Regions from separate parts of the Thioalkalivibrio sp. ALE25 genome, predicted to be linked through region 3. Evidence: predicted binding sites of a transcription regulator. Region 3 holds the regulator's gene; each other region holds the start of a gene.
The links. Region 3 encodes FliA, which starts transcription of late flagellar genes. Its sites were predicted from a motif close to GCTAAAGTTNNNNNNNNNNCNGCCGATA; they were not measured.
Positions count from the first base shown of each region.

Region 1: the regulator FliA is predicted to act here: its motif matches at 4,844-4,871, upstream of flgM (flagellar biosynthesis anti-sigma factor FlgM).
Region 2: the regulator FliA is predicted to act here: its motif matches at 4,013-4,040, upstream of C996_RS0105500 (YjfB family protein).

Region 1 covers NZ_KB897934.1:65,087-72,034, forward strand. Annotated here, with positions in the region: gene pheT (phenylalanine--tRNA ligase subunit beta) at 1-2,111, shown strand, start outside; gene C996_RS0110095 (integration host factor subunit alpha) at 2,116-2,415, shown strand; gene C996_RS0110100 (MerR family transcriptional regulator) at 2,399-2,755, shown strand; tRNA gene C996_RS0110105 (tRNA-Pro) at 3,043-3,119, shown strand; gene C996_RS0110110 (flagellar brake protein) at 3,192-3,908, opposite strand; gene C996_RS0110115 (flagella synthesis protein FlgN) at 3,992-4,477, opposite strand; gene flgM (flagellar biosynthesis anti-sigma factor FlgM) at 4,493-4,807, opposite strand; gene flgA (flagellar basal body P-ring formation chaperone FlgA) at 4,914-5,603, opposite strand; gene C996_RS0110130 (chemotaxis protein CheV) at 5,899-6,837, shown strand.
Region 2 covers NZ_KB897929.1:78,916-85,863, forward strand. Annotated here, with positions in the region: gene C996_RS0105480 (NAD(P)/FAD-dependent oxidoreductase) at 1-1,050, opposite strand, end outside; gene C996_RS0105485 (DUF3429 domain-containing protein) at 1,196-1,981, shown strand; gene folE (GTP cyclohydrolase I FolE) at 2,010-2,663, shown strand; gene C996_RS0105495 (class I SAM-dependent methyltransferase) at 2,912-3,541, shown strand; gene C996_RS0105500 (YjfB family protein) at 3,734-3,946, opposite strand; gene C996_RS0105505 (YceI family protein) at 4,505-5,143, opposite strand; gene C996_RS0105510 (CDP-alcohol phosphatidyltransferase family protein) at 5,136-5,912, opposite strand; gene C996_RS0105515 (zinc-binding alcohol dehydrogenase) at 6,077-6,948, shown strand, end outside.
Region 3 covers NZ_KB897928.1:101,064-108,011, forward strand. Annotated here, with positions in the region: partial or broken gene flhF (flagellar biosynthesis protein FlhF) at 1-788, shown strand, start outside; gene C996_RS0104490 (MinD/ParA family protein) at 957-1,781, shown strand; gene C996_RS0104495 (RNA polymerase sigma factor FliA) at 1,778-2,545, shown strand; gene cheY (chemotaxis response regulator CheY) at 2,587-2,967, shown strand; gene C996_RS0104505 (protein phosphatase CheZ) at 3,063-3,839, shown strand; gene C996_RS0104510 (chemotaxis protein CheA) at 3,885-6,005, shown strand; gene C996_RS0104515 (chemotaxis response regulator protein-glutamate methylesterase) at 6,008-6,948, shown strand, end outside.

The DNA.
Region 1 (6,948 bases), on a different contig from region 3:
TGCACGAGGGCATGCGTGCGCCTGTGGCCGTGGTGGGGGCGGTTTTGCCCGGCGATTTCCGGATCAAGCGCTCGAAGCTGCGCGGGGTGGCCTCCGAGGGGATGCTCTGCTCGGCGCGCGAGCTGGGCCTGTCCGAGGATGCGGCGGGACTGATGGCGCTGCCATCGGACCTGGAGGCCGGCCTGGACCTGCGCGAGGCCCTGGGGCTGGACGACATCATCCTCGAGGTGGACCTGACCCCGAATCGGGCGGATTGCCTGGGGATGCGGGGTATTGCCCGCGAATGTTCGGCCTTGCTCGATCGCCCGCTGCACGCCCCGGACATGCCGGGCGTGCAGGTGGCCAGCGAAGCCCGTGTGGCCATTGAGGTCCGCGATGCGGAGGCCTGCCCGCTGTATGCGGCGCGGGTGCTGGAGGGGCTGGACGCGAAGGCTGCCACACCGGTCTGGATGACGGAACGCCTGCGGCGTGCCGGGGTGCGTCCGCTAAGCGCCATCGTGGATGTGACCAACTACGTCATGCTGGAGCTGGGCCAGCCCCTGCATGCCTTTGATGCCGGGCGCGCCGGTGAACGGATCATCGTGCGCCGCGGGGAAGGGGGTGAATCCCTGGCCCTGCTGGGTGGGGAGGAGACGGTGAAGCTGTCGCCCAGGGACGTGGTGATTGCTGGAGAGGATGGGCCGCTGGCGCTCGCCGGCGTGATGGGCGGGGCCACCAGTGCGGTCGACGACGCCACCACGCGGGTAATCCTCGAGTGCGCTCATTTTACCCCGCGTGCCCTGGCCGGCCGCGCCCGGGCCCACGGGTTGCACACCGATGCCTCGCACCGCTTCGAGCGCGGGGTCGATCCCACCCTGGTCCCCCGGGCCATGGAGCGCGCCACAGAGCTTCTTCTTGCGATCTGCGGAGGGCAGTGCGGCCCGATCGAGCAGACCGGCGAGACGCCGGCTCCGCACCGGGAGAGCGCGATCACCCTGCGCCCGGAGCGGGTCCAGCGGCTGCTGGGGATCACACTCGATGCCGCCGAGATCGAACGCATCCTGCGGGCGCTGGACTGCGAGGTCGAGACGGTCGGTAATGGCTGGTCGGTGCGGGCGCCGCGCGCGCGGTTCGATCTGGAACGCGAAGAGGACCTGATCGAGGAGCTGGCGCGGGTGCACGGCTACGATGCCCTGCCGCAGACCCTGCCGACGCCCGTGGCGCCGGTGACCCCGGACAATGCCCTGCGGTCACTGCGCGACGGGCTCGCGCGCCGCGGGTTTCACGAGATCATCAGCTTCAGCTTTGTTGCGGCGGACACGGCCCGGGCGTTCTATCCGGACGTCGAACCCCTGGCCCTGGCCAATCCCATCTCGTCCGACCTGGCGGTGATGCGTCCCGGGCTGTGGCCGGGACTGGTAACCACCGCGGCGTACAACCAGGCCCGCCAGCAACCGGATCTGCGGCTGTTCGAGCACGGTCTGCGGTTTGTGCCGGATGCCTCGGGCTTGCGCCAGGAGGCACGCCTGGCCGGTCTGCTCGGTGGCCGGGCGGCACCGGAGCACTGGGAAGGGACACCGAGGAAGATCGATTTCTTTGACGCGAAGGGGGTAGTGGAGACCCTCTGCGAGCGGCTCTCCGGGGAGCTGGGCTTCCGTATGGAACGGCACCCGGCGCTGCATGATGGTCAGTCAGCGCGCGTCCTGGTGGATGGCCAGGCGATTGGCTGGGTCGGGCGGTTGCACCCCTCCCTGTGCGAGCGATTCGACGTGGAGCCCGTCTACCTGTTCGACCTGGACGCGGTCGCCGTGGCCCGCGCGCCGGTGGCCCAGTTCAGCCCGCTGTCGCCCTATCCGTCGATCCGGCGCGATCTGGCGGTGGTGGTCGGCGAATCGGTCGCCGCCGGCGACGTCCTGGCGGCCATCCGGGAGCTGGACCTGGAGCCGGTGCAGGATGTCCGCCTGTTTGATCTGTACCAGGGCAAGGGCTTGAATCCGGACGAGAAGAGCCTGGCTTTGGGCTTGATTTTACGGGCTTTTGATCGCACCCTAGGCGAACAGGATGTGGCTGGCGTCACCGACGCGGTGATGCAGCATCTCCAGGCCCGGTTCAACGCAACCCTGAGACAATAAGGCGATGGCAGCTGTTACCAAGGCGGATCTTGCCGCCGTGCTAAACGAGGAACTGGGTCTCAACAAGCGGGAGGCCAAGGAATTCGTCGAGATGTTCTTCGAGGAAATGCGCCAGTCGCTGGAAGCAGGCGAGGGCGTAAAACTCTCGGGCTTCGGCAACTTCATCCTGCGCGACAAGAACCAGCGTCCGGGACGCAATCCGAAGACGGGCGAGGAGATCCCGGTATCCGCGCGACGCGTGGTTACCTTCCGCCCGGGGCAAAAACTGCGCGAGCGGGTAGAGAGCTATGCTGGAGGCGAGTAACCACCAGGAACTGCCCGCGATCCCGGGCAAGCGCTACTTCACGATCGGCGAGGTGGCGGAGCTGTGCCAGGTCAAGCCGCACGTGCTGCGCTACTGGGAGCAGGAATTCCCGATGCTGGCGCCGGTGAAGCGCCGCGGGAACCGCCGCTACTATCAGCGCCAGGACGTGATCCTGATCCGCCAGATCCGGGCTCTGCTGTACGAGGAGGGCTACACGATCAATGGGGCCCGCCAGAAGCTCTCCGGTGATGAGGCGAAGGGCGATCGCCAGCAGGCCCAGCAGATCATCCAGGACACCATCTCCGAGCTCGAGTCCGTACTGCGCACGCTCCGCGCCTGACCTTCCTTGTGCCCGCGTTCAGAAAGTCTTTTTGAAGCACAGAGGGCACGAAGTTCACGAAGAAGGTCTTTCGGGTCTGGTCGCGGGTTAAAGGGCCGCATCCATTGGGGCGCATCCCGTCTCCGAATCCGCGAGCCATCGATGCCTTCCGTTCCCTCGCGTTTCTCTGTGTCCTCCGTGCACTCTGTGGTGAACTAAACAGCCGTGTGCCGTGATGGGCGCTCGGTTCGCTTTGACGGTGTTGGGTGCTTTCGTGACGGCGGGGAATCGGATATAGTTCGCGGCTTCGGGGCGTGGCGCAGTCTGGTAGCGCATCTGCATGGGGTGCAGAGGGTCGCAGGTTCAAATCCTGCCGTCCCGACCAAACGGGAAGCATCAAAAAGGCCGCTTGTAGCGGCCTTTTTTGTGTCTGACGTCCGAGTTTGTCCGGGCGGGTCTATTCCATCGAGCGGCGACGCGCCTCGCGCTGGTAATGCAGCAAGGCGAGGTTGGTCTGGCGCTCCAGCCACTGGGTCATCCCGACAATCTCGAAGCCGGCGTATTCGTAGCCCTCCCGCGTACTGCGCCGCCGGTTGGCCAGGCGCAGGTCGCCCGAGAGCCGCTCACTGACGTCGGGGAGCAGCAGATTGGTGAACGCGAGGGTGGTGCCGGTCTCCAGCGTGTCGAGCGTGGCCGTGGCCAGCTCGATGCACATGCCCTGGCCCGAGAGATCGACGAGCTCGCCGATGACCGGGTCCTTCCAGCCGGGCGCGCGCAGTTCGATCTGCGGGCGCTGGGCCATGGGGATGTGAACGCGGAAGGTTTCGCGGCGCTGGAGATGCTCCAGTGTTTCGGGATAGGGGCAGGCGTACAGGGCGCCGCCTTCTTCATGTTCGATCCGGGCCACGGTGGTGGAGAAGCGTACGGCCACGCCGCGCAGCGCGGCGAATACCCGCAGGGGCATACCGGAGGTGACATGCTGGTGCGCGCGCGGCGGATTCAGTTCGTCGAGAAAGAGTTCCTTCGCGGCGGGGTCCAGCCGGACCAGGGCCGAAGTGTACAGCGGGCCGTCGGCGTCGAGCCGGACGCTGACCAGGGTGAGCTTGTGGTCTAGGTCCTTGAGAATGCCGGCGATCCGGTCCGGCTTGTCGACCGTGTAGTCGGTTTCGTCCATGCGTCCGTGACGTTAGCTGGGTGTGAGGACGCAAGGTACTGGTCGAGCATCCGAAATGCCAGCATCGGTGCGAATAAGCTGCATCAGGCTTGTGTGATACGGCGTCCGCCACGGGTGTTGGGGCGGGTGCGCCCGTAGGGGTCGTAGGTCGCCGCCGGGCCGGCCTCTTCGCCGCGCAGGATCTGCATGGAGAGCTCCACGCGCTGGCGATCGCGATCGATCAGGCGTGCGTTGCCCTGGTTGAGGGTGTTGCAGCGCTCGATGGACTGGCGCAGGGCCTGCCAGTGATCGTTGAGGACGGCACCGTCGTCCATGCGCGAGAGCAGGCGGGCCATGCCCTCGGGCGTGAATGACTCGCTCGCGGCCTCGGCGATAGCGCGCTGCTGGCGGGTCTCGGTCTCGAGTTCCTGCAGCAGCCCCTGCTTGGTCGCCACGACTTCCTGCAGGGTCTCCGGGGTGCGCGCCTCGACCGCGCGGGTCTCCTGGATCAGGGCCTCTTCCAGTTGGTGGGCCAGCCGGATCGAGGTTTCCAGGGAGCGCAGCAGGCGATGGCGCGTGTCGGTGTTCATCGGTGAGGTCCGTGATTAGCGCAGCAGGCGCTCGAGGTCGATCATGCGGTCGGCCAGCTGTTCGTTGTCCACCGGGTAGTTGCCGCTGGCGATCGCCTCGCGCAGCTCGGCCACACGCGCCGCGTCGAACGGGGCGTTCTCGCCGGCGCTGGCGGCCGAACTCATCGCCTGGGCGGCGCCGGTCAGGGTGAGCGAATCGTTACCGGTGGTCACGGCGCTATCCGACCCTTGCGCCCGGTTGGGCGCGCCGCTGGAGTCCTCGCGGCCCTTGACCGTGGAGCTCTGGCCGTCGGGGCGCAGACTGTTCGTATTGAGGCCCTTGATATCCATTGTGCCGTCCTGTCGTTGTAACTGTGCTGCAAGTGTTTACGGCCGCGTGTGCTGAAACTGTAGCCCTGTGGCGGTGGTTTTTGTAACACCAATCACAGAGTCGGCATCAAAGTGTCACCCGGACGTGCCCGGAGGGCTGGATTTCGCCCTCGACCACGCGCCCGGACGAGGTGTTCCTGACCCGGATGCGGTCCCCGAGGGTGCCGTTTTCCAGGGCCTCGCCCTGCATGCGGATGGCGATCGAGCCGTTTTCGGCAAGGATCGTGACCCGCTGGCCGCGGCTGACGATCTCGCGCTGGGTGACGTGCTGTGTGCCGATGATCTGGCCCGGACGAATGCTGCGCCGGGTCTGCTGACCGATGAGGGCCGACTTGTCTTCATGATAACTGCCCGCGTGGCGTGACGTCTCGATGCGCTGGAAGCGCAGATCGCCGCTGGTCAGCGTGTGCTGGCGAGGGAGGTTGCGACTGGCCACCAGCACCTGAGCGTAACGTTCCACCGTGGCCGGGACATACAGCTGCCAGGTGACCGGGCCCGCACACTGAAGGTGGATCGCGGTATTGCCGTCGCGGCGGCCGCCGGGCGGGAAACGGGCGTTGAGTCCTTCATGGCAGTAGGCCAGCCGGAGCCGGTTGTCGAGCTGGCCGATCTCGATATTGATGTCGTCGCTATGTTCGGCGTCCAGCTCCTGCAACAGAAACTGTTCCGCGGCCGCGCGGATCTCCGCAACGGGGTGGATCTCGGCGTGGGCCGGCACGGAGAGCGCGAACCACGCCACGAGAGCCATGAGCCCCATGGGGATGCAGCGTGATGTACAGGTTGTATGTGGATGCATATGCCGGTCCTCGCCGCCCGAGGGAATACCCCGGGTCTGCCGCGTCCGTTCGCGGACCCGAAGCTATGCAGGTTTGATGCCAGTTGTCCGGGCAGTGCCCGACTCAAGGCCCGGCGTTCGATGCCGTTATCCCTGGGAAGCGGCGCCAGAAGGCGCATACAGGCGATTGCAAATGACAGCCCGGGGGTGCGCGGTGCACACTGACCTCCCGGGAGCGGCTCGCGGCAGATGGGCGCGGGACAAGGAGAGCAGCACCATGAGTCAATTCATTGACGATGTGAACCAGCGAACGCAGCTGGTGGGTCAGAACCGGATGGAACTGCTGCTGTTCCACCTGGGTGGATCACAGACCTTCGGAATCAACGTGTTCAAGGTGCGCGAGGTGATCCCGTCGCCGCCGCTGCGCCAGATCCCGGGGTCGATGAGTGTGGTGCGCGGTGTGGCTACGCTGCGGGGCGGCACGGTGCCGATCATTGATCTGGCGCGCGCCATGGGCCTGCGCAGCGCGGCCGGTGCCAGCGACAGCGGCGACCAGAAGGTGGTGGTCACCGAGTTCAACCGTTCGGTTCAGGGGTTCTGGGTATCGGCCGTGGACCGGATCGTGAATGTGAACTGGCAGGACGTGAAGTCCCCTCCGCGTGGTACGGGGCGCGAGTCCTTCCTGGTCGCGGTCACCGAGATCGACAACAAGCTGGTCGAGATCATCGACGTGGAACGGGTGCTTTCGATCGTCAATCCTCTGCCGACCGAGGTCTCCGAGTCCATCCGAGCGGACGCCACGCCAGCGGGGGGGCGCAAGGTCGTGATCGTTGACGACTCGGTCGTGGCGCGCAAGCAGATCGAGGGGGCGATTCGCGGTCTCGGGTTCGAATACGAGGTTTTCAAGGATGGTCAGGAGGCGCTCGACTTCCTGGAGCAGAAGGCCGGGGAGGGCCCGGTTCGCGACCAGATCGAGCTGGTGATCTCGGACATCGAGATGCCACGCATGGACGGCTATACGCTGACGGCGCGGATCCGGGACAATCCCGCCCTGAAAGATCTGAAGGTGCTGCTGCATTCCTCGTTGAGCGGCGAGTTCAATACCGACATGGTCAAGCGCGCCGGGGCCGATGCGTTTCTCTCGAAATTCAACCCCGACGAACTGGCCAACGCGGTGCTCGACCAGACCGGGCGCGAGGATCAACAGGTCGAATGACCGCCGGGGGGAACGGGGTTGCCGCCCGGCAAGGCCGGGGCGGCGTCACATGGCCGACAAGGGCCCAGTGTCGTGTCCCGCCTGCGACACCGTATACTGAAACCCGCTACC
Region 2 (6,948 bases), on a different contig from region 3:
CCAGGGGTTCAGGCTGATGATGTAGTCCTGACGGCGTTCCAGGCGATGCAGACGGTTCATCCAGTACGACACCGAGACGCGGTCGCGGGCCTGCGTGGTCCGCCCGGACAGGTAGTTCCAGGAGGACCAGACCCGGCGCGAGCGGGGCATCAGGGCCGGGTCCGTGTGCAGGATGGCGTGGTTGGCCTGGAAGCGGCAGGCGGACAAGAGCCGGTCGCGCGCGGGGGCGGCGCCGTTCAACAGCCAGCGCGCGGTGTCGGCGTGGCAGGCGAACACCACCGCGTCGAACCCCATGCCCTGGGCCTCGGTCAGGACGCGCCACTGGCCGGACTCCGGCATCACCGCGCGCACCGGCTGGTGGACGATGCAACCGGGTTCCAGGCGTTGCGCCAGGCGCTGTACGTATTCGCGGCTGCCGCCGACCACGGTGCGCCACTGCGGGCGGTCGCGCAGGTCCAGCAGGCCATGATTGTGGAAGAACTGCAGGAAGCTGGCGGCCGGGAATTCGCGGATCGCCTCCGGCGGGCAGGACCAGATCGCGGCGGCCATCGGCAGCAGGTAGTCCTCGGTGAAACCGCGGCCCAGGCGGTGCCGGTCGAGGAAGGCCCCCAGTGTGCCTTCCGGGCTCTCGTGACGTTCGAACAGCCCCTTGCCCAGGCGGTTGAACCGCAGGATGTCGCCCGCCATGCGCAGAAAACGCGGGCGCACCAGATTGCGGCGCTGGGCGAACAGGGTGTTCAGATCGGAGCCGGCATATTCGACCCCGGCGGGCTGGCGCGAGTAGCCGAAGGACATGTCGGTGTCCTGCGTGGCGACGCCCAGATGCGTAAACAGCCGGGTCAGCAGCGGGTAGTTGCGCTCGTTGTAGACGACGAACCCGGTGTCGATGGGTGTGGGCCCCTGCGGGTCGGGCACGTCCACGGTGTGGGCGTGACCACCGAGTTCCGGTTCCGACTCGAACAGTTGCACGTGGTGGCGGGTCTGCAGGATCCAGGCGGCGGACAGGCCGGCGATGCCTCCACCGATGACGGCGATGCGCGAGCGTTGCATGGTGGTGGTTCTCCGGACCCGAAAGGTGATGGACAACTTATACAATAGCTGTACAATCTTTGTAAATGGTCGCCGACGAAAGTTCCCGGGTTTCCTGTGCCGGGGGCGCTTCGCGAGACCCCGCGTACCAACGGAGACATGGACCGTGAAGACAGACGAGCAAACGCAGGCCGGCGCCCCCGAATGGCCGCCGGAGGTGCGCGAGGCCCTGGCCACGCACGAGATTGTGGGCATTACGTCCGGCCTGTCGGACTTTCGCGATGCCGAGGCGCTGCTGGAAGCAACGGCTCCGGGCCGCTGGCAGCGGCTGGAGTGGGGCATGGGGTCGGCGCACAACCGCGAGCAGTTCCACGCGCTGCAGCAGGCCACCGGCGCGGCCGTGCTGCCGCTGTTCATCGCGCGCGAGGGCGTGATCGGCGGGCTGCCCGAGTTGCGCGAGTATCTGGGGCAGCGGGCGTTGCAGGCGCGCGGCGACGGGCCGCGCCCGGACGCAGCCGCGCCCGCCCTGCACGTCCTGGGGTTCGGCGGCCTGCTACCCTTCGCATTCTTCGGGCTGGGCGCGTGGATGGCCCAGCCCGAATGGCAGGCTTTCGCGCTGGAGGCCCTGGCGCTCTATGGTGCGGTGATCCTGTCGTTCCTGGGGGCGATCCACTGGGGGATCTTCCTGGTGGATCGGCAGCACCGGGTGGGCCCGCTCGCGGCCCCGGTGTGGGCGGTGGTGCCATCCATCCTGGCCTGGCTGGCGGTGCTGCAGCCGCTGCCGGAGGCGCTGATGACCCTGACGGTGCTGTTTCTCGGGGTGCTGTGGGTGGATCGGCTGAGCCTGTATCGCCGCGCATTGCCGCGGGGCTACCTGGGCCTGCGCCTGGTGCTGACCGCCGGGGCGATGCTGGCGCTGGCTTCGGGCTTCGCGGTCACCCTGGTCGCCTGACCGGGCCCGGAAAGAGGAAAACGCAAGAATGAGCGAACACAAGGACTCGATGATGGATGCAGACGCCCGGACGGCCGACGAGCCGACGGCCACCAATGCCTCGGGCCAGCCACTGGCGGCCCCGGAACAGCTCGCCGAGCGCTACCGCGACATCCTCGCCGGTCTGGGCGAGAACCCGCAGCGCGAGGGCCTGCTGGATACCCCGATGCGCGCCGCGAAGGCGATGCAGTATCTCACCCGTGGCTATCACCAGGACCTGGACAGTATCGTCAACGGGGCCCTGTTCTCGTCGGACAACGACGAGATGGTGCTGCTGCGCGATATCGAACTGTACTCCCTGTGCGAGCATCACCTGCTGCCGATCATCGGCAAGGTGCATGTGGCCTACCTGCCCAATGGCAAGGTGATCGGTTTGTCCAAGATCGCCCGGATTGTCGACATGTTCGCGGCGCGCCTGCAGATCCAGGAGAGCCTGACGCGCCAGATCGCCGAGGCCCTGATGCAGGTGACGAACGCCAAGGGGGTCGGTGTGGTGGTGGATGCCAAGCACATGTGCATGACCATGCGCGGGGTGGAGAAGCAGCATTCGTCGATGGCGACCTCGGTGATGCTGGGCGCCTTCCGCGAGGACGGCCGGACCCGGCGCGAGTTCCTCAACCTGATCGGTCGCACGGGCAGCTGACCGTTCCCGGGGCTGCCGGGCGGGGTCACCCCACAAAAAAATGGCCCGACGCGAAGGTCGGGCCAAAGATCGTCCGGACACCCGTGTGATGGAGGGTTCTGGTCCGAACGGCGGAAAACCGGCTGCCGTTGCCACGAGCCGATCATTTCCGCAACTTGTATAAGTGGACAGGGACTGTGGAAACAGGTTCCTGACAGTCGCCGAAAGAATGTGTTGGGCATCACATTTTCCTGTCCCCGGGAGTCTCGATGCGCGGTCTGGAACAGATCCCCTGGTTGTACGACGGCCTGATGGCCGGTGCCGAGCTGCTGGGCCTGCGGCGCTGGCGCCGGCGTCTGGTGGCCGGTGCGCACGGCCGCGTACTGGAGATCGGCTGCGGGACCGGGCGCGACCTGCCGCTGTACGCCGATCCGGAACGGGTCATCGGCATCGACCCGGACCTGGCGGCCCTGCGCCGGGCCCGGCGGCGGGCGCCTTCCGTGCCGCTGGTGGTGGCGCGGGCCGAGGCCCTGCCGTTTGCCGACGGCGCCTTCGATACCGTGGTCTCCGGCCTGGTGTTCTGCAGCGTGCAGGATCCGCCACGGGCCCTCGGCGAGGTGCGCCGGGTGCTGGCGGAGGCGGGCGAGCTGCGCATGCTGGAGCATGTACGTCACACGCGGCCGCTGCTGGCCCGCGCCCAGGACCGGGTGCAGCCGGCCTGGACCTGTATCACCGGCGGCTGTCACCCGAACCGCGATACCGAGGCCGCGGTGGAACAGGCCGGCTTTTGCATCGACCCGGAAGACCGTCTGGCGCGGGGCGTGATGCGGCGCTTCGCCGCGCGGGTCTGTCGTGCGCCCGCGGATGCGTCCGGGCGTAATGCCGGGGATGGGGGCTGAAGGGCAAGGGCCTTTGTTCACCACGAAGGGCACGAAGATACGAAGGAAGGGCAAGGGCGTGTAACCACAGAGGTCACGGAGGACACGGAGAAAGTCGATCGTTGCCGGAACGGGCCGGGTGCTGGCCCAGTAAAGAGAAGGCCCCGGGCATAAGTGCGCCGGGGCCTTTCTGGACGGACAGTTGGTAACGTCTCAGGCGGTCGTGTTGATGTTGGTGCCGACGTTGTCCGGCAGACCCTGAGTGGCGGCCTGCATCTCGCCGATGTCGGGCATGGCCTGCAGCATCGACTGAGCCGCCATCTCCTGCGACTCCATCGCCTTCTTCTGCACGGCCACGTCTTTCTGCATGGCCACCTGCTGCTGGCTGTTCTGCGTGGCCATCGCGGCAATCGCGCTTGCGTCCATCTCGTACTCCCGGTTCTGAATGTGCAGGCCCGTTGCACTCGATAGGGGGAACGGGCCTGCCCCCGGTGACGGCTGCATCCCCGCAGACTTGAGCCCCCGAACCGGATTTTTTTCAGAAGGTTCCTGTTCTACGGCACCATCGCCGTGCGTCCGGGCTCCCCGCCCTTCTCCATACCCTGGCTGGTTCGATCCGCCCTGGCCCTTCCTTCGTATCTTCGTGCCCTTCGTGGTGAACAGCATCCTTGACCTTCAATGGGCGTTTCGCTCGCCTCGTCCGCATCCTGCCTATTTGGGGGCGATCGCGACCCGCGCCTTCGGGGTGCGCCGTGACATGGGTGCCAGGGTCCGGAGATCCCGGCTCTTCGCTTCGCTGCGGCCGGGGTGACGGGGGAGTGTTGCCCCGTGCCCCGCGATCACCCGTCAGCAACGTCGGCTCCAGCGCGTCGCCCTGTAGTCAGTCCTTCTCCGTGTCCTCTGTGCCCTCCGTGGTGCAATCCGCCCTGGCCCTTCTTCGTGCCTTCGTGTGCTTCGTGGTGAATACATTCAGTCGGCGGGGCGTTACTGGCGCTGGGCCTCGAACTCGATGATCAGTTCGACTTCGTCGCCGACGATGTCGCGGGTCAGGCCGTAGGTCATGCCGAAGTCGGAGCGGTTGAAGCTGCCGCGCATCGACGCACCGAGCACGTACGGCCGGCCGAACAGGCCGCCGAGCGGGAACGGGTAGCGCCCGACCTTGTTGATCGTCACGTCGAGGTGGATGGTGCGGGTCTCGCCCAGCAGCTCGAGCCCGCCGCTGAGGCGCCCGGTGTTCTCGCTGGTCGGCTCGTAGCGCGTGGCGGTAAAGCGCATCTCCGGGTATTCCTCGACGTTCAGGAAGTCCTCGTTGCGCAGGTGGTCGTCGCGCTCGGCGTGGTTGGTGAACACGCTGTCGGTCTGGATGACGAAATGGCCGTCGCCCAGCTCGCCCGTGTCGGGGTCGAAGACGAACTCGCCCTCGGCTTCCAGGAACATGCCCAGGACCTTGGCATAGCCGGCATGATCGACCAGGAAGCCGACCGCGAAGTGGTCGGGGTCGATGACCCAGCGGTCGGCATCGGCCAGGGCCTGCGCGGGCAGCGCCAGGGCCGTGGCCAGCAGGCCACCCAGCAGCAGGCGGCGCAGGCGGGCGGGGCGGCGGTTGTTGCGGGCGTCAGTCATGACACACCTCCGGTCGGTGGCGGTACAGCCAGTGGATATCCACGGCAAAGGACAGGCCCAGAGCCAGCAGGCCGGCCAGGGCGATGGTGATGGCGGCGGGTGCGGGCAGGCCGGGGATCAGGACCAGTAGCAGGACCACGGTCTGCAACACGCAGACGGCCTGGCGGCGCCGGCTGGGCGGCAGCGGCGCGGCCAGCCAGGGCAGGGGGCGGGCGGCCAGCACGAAGGCGTAGCGCATCAGGCCGATCAGGATCACCCAGGGCCCCACCGCCGTCATCTGCCAGACGAGGATCGACAGGGCGAGGATCATGGCGGCGTCCAGCTCCATGTCGAAGCGGGCGCCGAACGCGGTGGCGCTGTCCGTGCGGCGCGCGACGGCCCCGTCCACCCCGTCCAGCACCAGTGCCAGGCCCGCGAGGGCGATCACCCACAGCGCCAGCACCGGTTCGTCCGGGGTGGGGGCGGCCAGGACCAGGCCGCCGAGCGGGGCGGTCAGCGCGGCGCGCAGGAGCGTGACCCGGTTGGCCGGGCCGGGGCCGCGCCCGGAAGACGCCACTCCGGCCGCCGGGGTGCGGCTGACGAGGATGGCACCCAGCACCAGCCAGAGCGTGACGAAACCGGCGACGGCTGGCAGGCCCGCGTGCGCGCGCCAAACCAGCGCACCGGTTACGGCGAGGCCGGCCAGGCCCGCGAGCAGCCAGTCGGTCGCCCAGACCCGCAGGCCGGCCTGCAGGCGCAACGGGGAAGGCTTGGCAGGGGAAGACTCCATGCGGGGATTGTAGCGCTCCGTTGGCGATCGTCCTGGGGGCGCGCGGGTGGCACTCCCTGGTCTTGCGACCATGCGGGGCATCGGGAGTTGCCGGTCGCTGCGCCCTTCGCCCACACTGCGCGGATGATCACGTGGCAGCGCACCCCGTTTCCGGGACCCTCCCGGTGAGCACGGCCGGCTCCGAACAGGCCTTCTGGGTCACCGGCCCGGGTACGGGCGCGTTGCGTCCGGAGGCGCTGGCGGAGCCGGGCCCGGACGCGGTGCGGGTGCGCACGCAGTTCTCGGCGATCAGCCGCGGGACCGAGTCGCTGGTGTTCCACGGTCGGGTGCCGGAGAGCCAGTATCAGGCGATGCGCGCGCCGTTCCAGGCCGGCGAATTCCCGTGGCCTGTGAAGTACGGCTACATCAGCGTCGGCACCGTTGAGGCGGGTGGCGCGGCGCACGGGCTGGACGGGCAGCGAGTGTTCTGCCTGTATCCGCATCAAAGCGCCTACACGGTGCCGGCCGCCGCGGTGGTGCCGATACCGGATGCCGTGCCTTCGGGGCGCGCGGTGCTGGCGGCCAACATGGAGACGGCCATCAACGCGGTCTGGGACTTGCAGCCCGGTCCGGGGGATCGCCTCGCGGTGATCGGCGCCGGCGTGGTGGGCCTGCTGGTGGCCGGGTTGCTGCGGGCGATGCCGGGCGCCGAGGTCACGCTGATCGACCCCAATCCCGCCCGCGAACCCGTGGCGGCGGCGCTGGGATTGTCGCTCTGTACGCCGGAGGCGGCGCGGGGGAACCCGGAGCTGCAGGGGCTGGACGGGGTGGTGCATGCCAGCGGCAACCCGGCCGGGCTGGCGCAGGCCCTGGACCTGGCCGGGGTCGAGGCGCGGGTGGTGGAGATGAGCTGGTACGGCGACCAGCCGGTGCCGGCACCGCTGGGCGAGGCGTTCCATTCGCGGCGGCTTACGCTGCGCAGTTCACAGGTGGGCCGCATCCCGCCGGAGCGCGCGGCGCGCTGGGATTACCGTCGCCGCCTGGCGCTTGCATTGTC
Region 3 (6,948 bases):
GTATGCGGAGAGCGAAGAGGCGCGCTGGGCGGCCCGCCACCCGCTGGCGGCGGAATGCAAGGCGCGCCTGATCGACCGCGGGTTCAGCGACGCCCTGGCGCGCAGCCTGGCCGGAAGCATTCTCGATGACAGCTCGCCGGAACAGGCCTGGGAACGCCTGCGGGCGCGGTTGTCGGGCGCGATTGCCACCCACCGGCCGGACATCCTGGACGAGGGCGGCCTGCTGGCGCTGGTCGGGCCCACCGGCGTTGGCAAGACCACCACGCTGGCCCGCATCGCGCTGCGCCAGATCCGCCGCATGGGCCCGGATTCGGTTACGCTGGTCACCCTGGACAGCCAGCGCATCGGGGCCACGCGCCAGTTGCAGGCCTTCGCCCAGATGGCGGGGATCTCGGTGCGGGTGCTGCAGAACGCGAGAGAGTTGCGCGAACTGGCGCGCCGCGTGGAGGATGGGCACCTGATCCTGGTGGATACGGCGGGACAGGCCCCGCGGGCAGTGGAGGACGAATCCCTGTTCGCGCACCTGCCGCCGGACATCCGGGCCGAGAGCTGGCTGGTGGTGTCGGCGACGACCCAGGGGAGCGCGTTGCGGCGGGTGCTGGAGGCATTTCGCAAGGCGGAGCCCTCGGCGCTGGTGCTGACCAAGCTGGACGAGGCCGAGGAGCTGGGCGAGGTCCTGTCCGTACTGCTCGATCAGCACCTGGGGCTGGGGTTCGTCAGCGATGGCCAGCGTATTGCCGAGGACTTTCACCGGGTCGATACCGGGTATCTGACCCGACTGGCCCTGGAGGATGCCGCCGATGAACCCGGGGCAGCGGCCAATGCCCGCGAGACCTGGGCGGCCGAGCGCCTGGCGGAGATGGAACCGCCGCGGCGCGCGCGCGCCCAGGCACGTCCGGCACGGGCGGCGGAGCCCGCCACGCTGGAACTGATTCAACCGGTCGGGAAGGGGCGCTATGCCACGCACTAACAAGCCGTTGAAGGTCATCGCGGTTGCCTCGGGCAAGGGCGGGGTGGGCAAGACCAACGTATCGGTGAACCTGTCGGTGGGCCTAGCCCGGCTCGGGCGCGAGGTCATGCTGTTCGACGCCGATCTGGGCCTGGCCAACGTGGACCTGCTGCTGGGGATGCGTCCCGAGCGCACGCTGCACGACCTGGTGACCGGTGATGTGGAGAGCCTGGAAGATGTGCTCGTCCAGGGACCGGACGGGGTGAAGGTGGTGCCGTCGGCTTCCGGGATCGCGGCGATGGCCAACCTGACGCCGGCCGAGCATGCCGGTCTGATCCATGCCTTCAGCGCCTATCGCAAACCCCTGGATGTGCTGATCGTGGACACCGCGGCCGGCCTGCAGGAATCCGTGACGTCGTTTTGCCGCGCGGTCCAGGAGACCCTGGTGGTGGTCTGCGACGAGCCCGCCTCGATTACCGACGCTTATGCCCTGATCAAGGTCCTGCACCGCGATCATGGCCTGCGTCGCTTCCGCATGGTGACGAACATGGTCGACGGCCGCGAAGGCGCCGAGCGACTGATGCAGAAACTCAATACCGTCTGCGGCAACTACCTGCCGGAGGTGGTGCTCGACCTGGCCGGCTATATTCCGATGGATGATCACCTGCGCAAGGCGGTGCAGAAACGCGCGCCAGTGGTACAGCAGTACCCCGGGAGCCCGGCGGGGAAGGCCTTTGCCGAACTGGCACGGACCGTGGACCGCTGGCCGGTGGGCGGCGGTGACCAAGGTGGCGTCGGGTTTTTCGTGGAACGGATGCTGCAGAGCGCATGATGACGACGCGTAATCGACTTTCCGGCTATCAGGCGGCCTCCGCGGCCAGCGGCGGGCACGAGGAGCTGATTGCCGATCACGTCGAGCTGGTCCACCGCATCGCCCATCACCTGATGGCGCGGCTCCCCGCCTCGGTGCAGGTGGATGACCTGATTCAGGCGGGCATGATCGGGCTGCTCGAGGCGGCGCGCCAGTTCGAGGGCGGCCAGGGCGCGACCTTTGCCACCTACGCCGGGATCCGCATCCGTGGCGCGATGATCGACGAGCTGCGCCGCAGTGACTGGACACCGCGTTCGGTGCACCGCAACAGTCGGCGTATTGCCGCCGCGATCCAGACCGTCGAGGCGCGCGAGGGGCGGGCGGCGCGTGGCAGCGAGGTCGCCGCCGAGCTGGACGTGCCGATCGACCAGTACTACGAGATGCTGCAGGATCACGCCGGGGCCCACCTGTTCGCCCTGGACGACCTCGGCGGGGGTGACGACGGGGCCGATCGCGTGATCGAAGGGCAGGAGGTGTCGCCGGCCCGCACCCTCGAGGCCGGTGAGTTCCGTCAGGAACTGGCCGAAGCCCTCGGCGACCTCCCCGAACGCGAGCGGCTGGTGCTGTCGCTCTACTACATCGAAGAGCTCAACCTGCGCGAGATCGGCGCCGTGCTGGGCGTGACCGAGTCGCGCGTCAGCCAGATCCGAAGTCAGGCCACCATTCGACTGCGCGCCCGCCTGGGTTCGTGGCTCGAAGACGGTACGGCTTTGCAGTTATTCTAAAACCCACCCTACGAATCCCGGAGTGACGTGTGGACAAGGGAATGAAGATTCTCATCGTGGACGACTTTTCCACGATGCGGCGCATTATCAAGAACCTGTTGCGTGATCTTGGCTTCAACAATACCCAGGAAGCCGACGACGGCAGCACCGCGCTGCCGATGCTGCAGAACGGGGATTTCGACTTTCTGATCACCGACTGGAACATGCCCAACATGCCGGGGATCGACTTGCTGAAGGCCGTGCGCGCCGACCCGAACCTCAAGTCCATGCCGGTGCTGATGGTAACGGCGGAGGCCAAGCGCGACCAGATCGTCGAGGCGGCCGAGGCGGGCGTGAACGGCTACGTGGTCAAGCCGTTCACCGCCGAGACGCTGAAGGAGAAGATCGACAAGATCTTCGAACGCATTGAAGCACAGGGATAATCATGGGCCTGTGACCGATATGCCCGACGCCCGTGGCACCGACCGCCGCGGGCGTCGTCCGAAACCTTCCGCGCCGTACCCGCAAGAGGCTTCTCATGACTGAACAGGAACACCCACCACGCGACGATCAGCTGGAGCTTGCGCGGCAGTTGGTCAAGACGCTGGAGGCGGGCGACGACACGGGCGCCCGGGCGCTGGTGCAGGATCTGGCGCGCCCCTATGACCGCGAACTCTTCGACGAGCTGGGCAAGCTGACCCGTGATCTTCACGAGGCCCTGCAAAGCTTCCGCGGCGATTCGCGTCTGGTCGAACTGACCCAGGCGGAGATCCCGGACGCAAAGGAACGCCTGAATTACGTGGTCACGATGACCGAACAGGCGGCCCACGACACCATGAATGCCATCGAGTCGAGCCTGCCGATCGCGGAGTCGTTCAGTCAGCAGGCGGCCGACCTGACGGCGAAGTGGACGCGCTTTCGCAACCGCCAGCTCTCGGTGGAGGAGTTCCGGGACTTTGCCCGCGAGCTCGACACGTTCTTCGCGCAGGCGGGGGAAGACACCGAGGAGCTGCGCCGGCTGCTCTCCGAGGTGCTGATGGCACAGAGCTATCAGGATATTACCGGCCAGGTGATTCGCCGCGTGATCCAGCTGGTGACCGACCTGGAAGAGAACCTGGTGTCCCTGATCCGGCTCTCCAGTGGGCGCATGGAGCAGGTCGAGGCGGCCGAGGCGTCGCTTGAACAACGCGAGGAGGATCGCGAGGCGGACCGCAAGGGTCACGGTCCCAGCGTGCCCAAGACTCAAGATTCCGCCGCGGATGTCGTTCAAGGACAGGACGAGGTGGACGATCTGCTATCGAGCCTGGGCTTCTAGGCAGTTCCCCTCATGCGAATGGCGCCACGCGACCGGAGAGACTGAATGGCCATCGACCCCAATGACGAAATCCTTCAGGACTTCCTGATCGAGGCCGGGGAACTGCTGGAGGGGCTCAACGAGCAACTCATCGACCTGGAACAGAATCCGGATGACCGGGATCTGCTGAATGCGGTCTTTCGTAGCTTCCATACCATCAAGGGCGGGGCCGGCTTCCTGAGCCTGGATCCCCTGGTGACCGTGTGCCATCACGCGGAGGACGTCTTCAACCTGCTGCGTAACGGTGAGCGGCGGGCGGACAGTCACCTGATGGACACCATGCTGCGGGTGCTGGATACCCTGAACGTGATGTTCGGGGACCTGCGCTCCGGCGTGGATCCCACGCCCGCCGAGGCCGACCTGGTGGAAAACCTCCGGCGCATGGCGAACAACGAGGACGTGGCGGCGGAGCCCGCCGCGCCGCCGCCCCCGGAACCCGAGCCGGAGCCAGAGCCCGAACCGCAAGCGGATACGGATGCGGAACCGGCGGCGGATGGCGAAGCGATGGTCGGTGCCGGTGACGAGATCACCGACGACGAATTCGAGGCCCTGCTCGACAGCCTGCACGGCGATCAGCCGCCGAAGCCCGTGGAGACGGGCTCCACCGCGGGCGATGCGGCCGGAGAAGAACCGGCTGCGGAGGGTGAGGGTAGCTCCGGCGACCTGATCACCGACGACGAATTCGAGAACCTGCTGGACGAGTTGCAGGCCAAGGGCGCCGGGCCGGCCGCTACCGGGGCGGTCCCCAGCCCCGCGGACGAAGAACCTGCGGAAGCCTCGCCGGCCTCGCCCGAACCCGCCGAACCGGAGAAGGCCGCCGCACCCGCCGATACCCCCGCGGGAGGCCAGGGCGGAGGCGGCGGCGTGCGTGCTGGAGGCGGAGGTGCCGAGGGGGGTGGACGCGCGGCCCCGCAGGGCGAGACCTCCGTGCGCGTCGATACCGAGCGCCTGGACGAGATCATGAACCTGGTGGGCGAACTGGTTCTGGTACGCAACCGGCTGAGCATGCTGCGCTCGCAGCATGTCGATGACGAGCTGGGCAAGGCGATCAGCTCCCTGGCCCTGGTGACCTCGGATCTGCAGACCTCGGTGATGAAGACCCGCATGCAGCCGGTGAAGAAGGTCTTCAACCGCTTCCCGCGCGTGATCCGCGATCTCTCCCGCAATCTGGGCAAGGAGATCGAGCTGGAGATCTTCGGCGAGGACACCGACCTCGACAAGAACCTGGTCGAGGCCCTGTCGGATCCGCTGGTGCACCTGGTCCGGAATGCCGTGGACCACGGCATCGAGACCCCCGAGGTACGCGAGGCGGCGGGCAAGCCGCGCAAGGGGACCGTAGTGCTGGGGGCCGCCCAGGAAGGCGATCACATCGCGCTGCTGATCAAGGACGACGGCGGCGGCATGGACCCGCAGGCCCTGCGGCGCAAGGCCGTGGAGAAAGGCCTGATGGAACCGGCCATGGCCGAGCGCATGACCGATCGCGAGGCCTTCAACGTGATCTTCATGGCCGGCTTCTCGACCAAGACCGAGATCTCCGACGTCTCCGGCCGCGGGGTCGGGATGGACGTGGTCAAGACCAAGATCTCGCAGCTCAACGGCACCATCGAAATCGACTCCGAGGTGGGCGTGGGCACCACGCTGCGGGTCAAGCTGCCCCTGACGCTGGCGATCCTGCCCGCGCTGATGGTGATCCTGGACGGCCGGCGCTTCGCCATCCCGCTGGCGTCGGTGTCCGAGATCCTGGATCTGGACCTCACGAAGACGCATTACGTGGATGACCAGGAGGTCATCATCGTGCGCAAGCAGGCACTGCCGATTCACTACCTCAAGCGCTGGCTGAAGCCGGGCCACGAGCCCGAGCCGCGCAAGGACGCCCATGTGGTCGTGGTGCATACCGCCGATCGCAAGGTAGGTCTGGTGGTGGATGATCTCGTCGGTCAGGAAGAGGTGGTCATCAAGCCCCTTGGGCAGAATCTGCAGGGCGTGAAGGGCCTGGCGGGTGCCACGATTACCGGGGATGGCGGGATCGCGTTGATCCTGGATGTCTCGGATCTGGTGACCATCCTGATGCGGCAACTGCAGATGTCCGGCCGTCCCCGCCGCGCATCGCGCACGAGCGAGGGCTGAGGATGCCGATCAGGGTTCTGGTCGTCGACGACTCCGGGTTCTTTCGTCGACGCATTGCGGAGATTCTGGATTCCGACTCGGGCATCGAGGTGGTCGGCTCGGCCGAGAACGGCGAGCAGGCGATCGCAAAGGTGCGCGAGCTCGACCCCGATGTCGTGACCATGGATATCGAGATGCCAGTCATGGACGGCATCACCGCGGTACGCAAGATCATGGCCGAGAGTCCGCGGCCGATCCTGATGTTCTCCAGCCTGACCACCGAAGGCGCCCAGGCCACCCTGGATGCGCTGGAGGCCGGGGCGGTGGACTTCCTCCCCAAGCGGTTCAGCGACATGGCGGGCGACGAGGACAGCGCCCGCATGCTGCTGCGCCGCCGGGTGCGTTCGCTGTCGCGCAGCCGCGCGCGCTCGGCCAGCGCGCCGGGCACCAGCACACCGGCCCGCGAGTCGCGGCCGACCGCGCGGCGGGAAGAGGCCGACCGTCAGGCCGCAGACGCTGCCAAGCAACAGCCGCCGGTCGCGCGCACCCGGCCGCCAACACCCCTGCGGCAACTGCGGGCGGTCCTGATCGGGACTTCCACGGGGGGGCCGGTCGCCCTGCAGGAGGTGCTGAAACCGCTACCAGCCAGTTTCCCGTTGCCGATTGTGCTGGTCCAGCACATGCCGGCCAGCTTCACGCCGGCCTTTGCCGACCGGCTGAACGCGATGTGCAACATCGAGGTGCGCCAGGCGAAGGACGGCGATGCCCTGAAGCCAGGCGTGGCCCTGCTGGCCCCCGGGGGCATGCAGCTGACCCTGGAACGGGGCAGCCAGACCCATGTGCGCATCGCGGAGAGCCCGCTGGGCACGATCTACAAGCCAAGCGTGGACGCCGCATTCAGCTCCGCCGTGGATGCGCTGCGCGGACAGGTCCTTGCGGTCGTGCTGACCGGGATGGGTGCGGA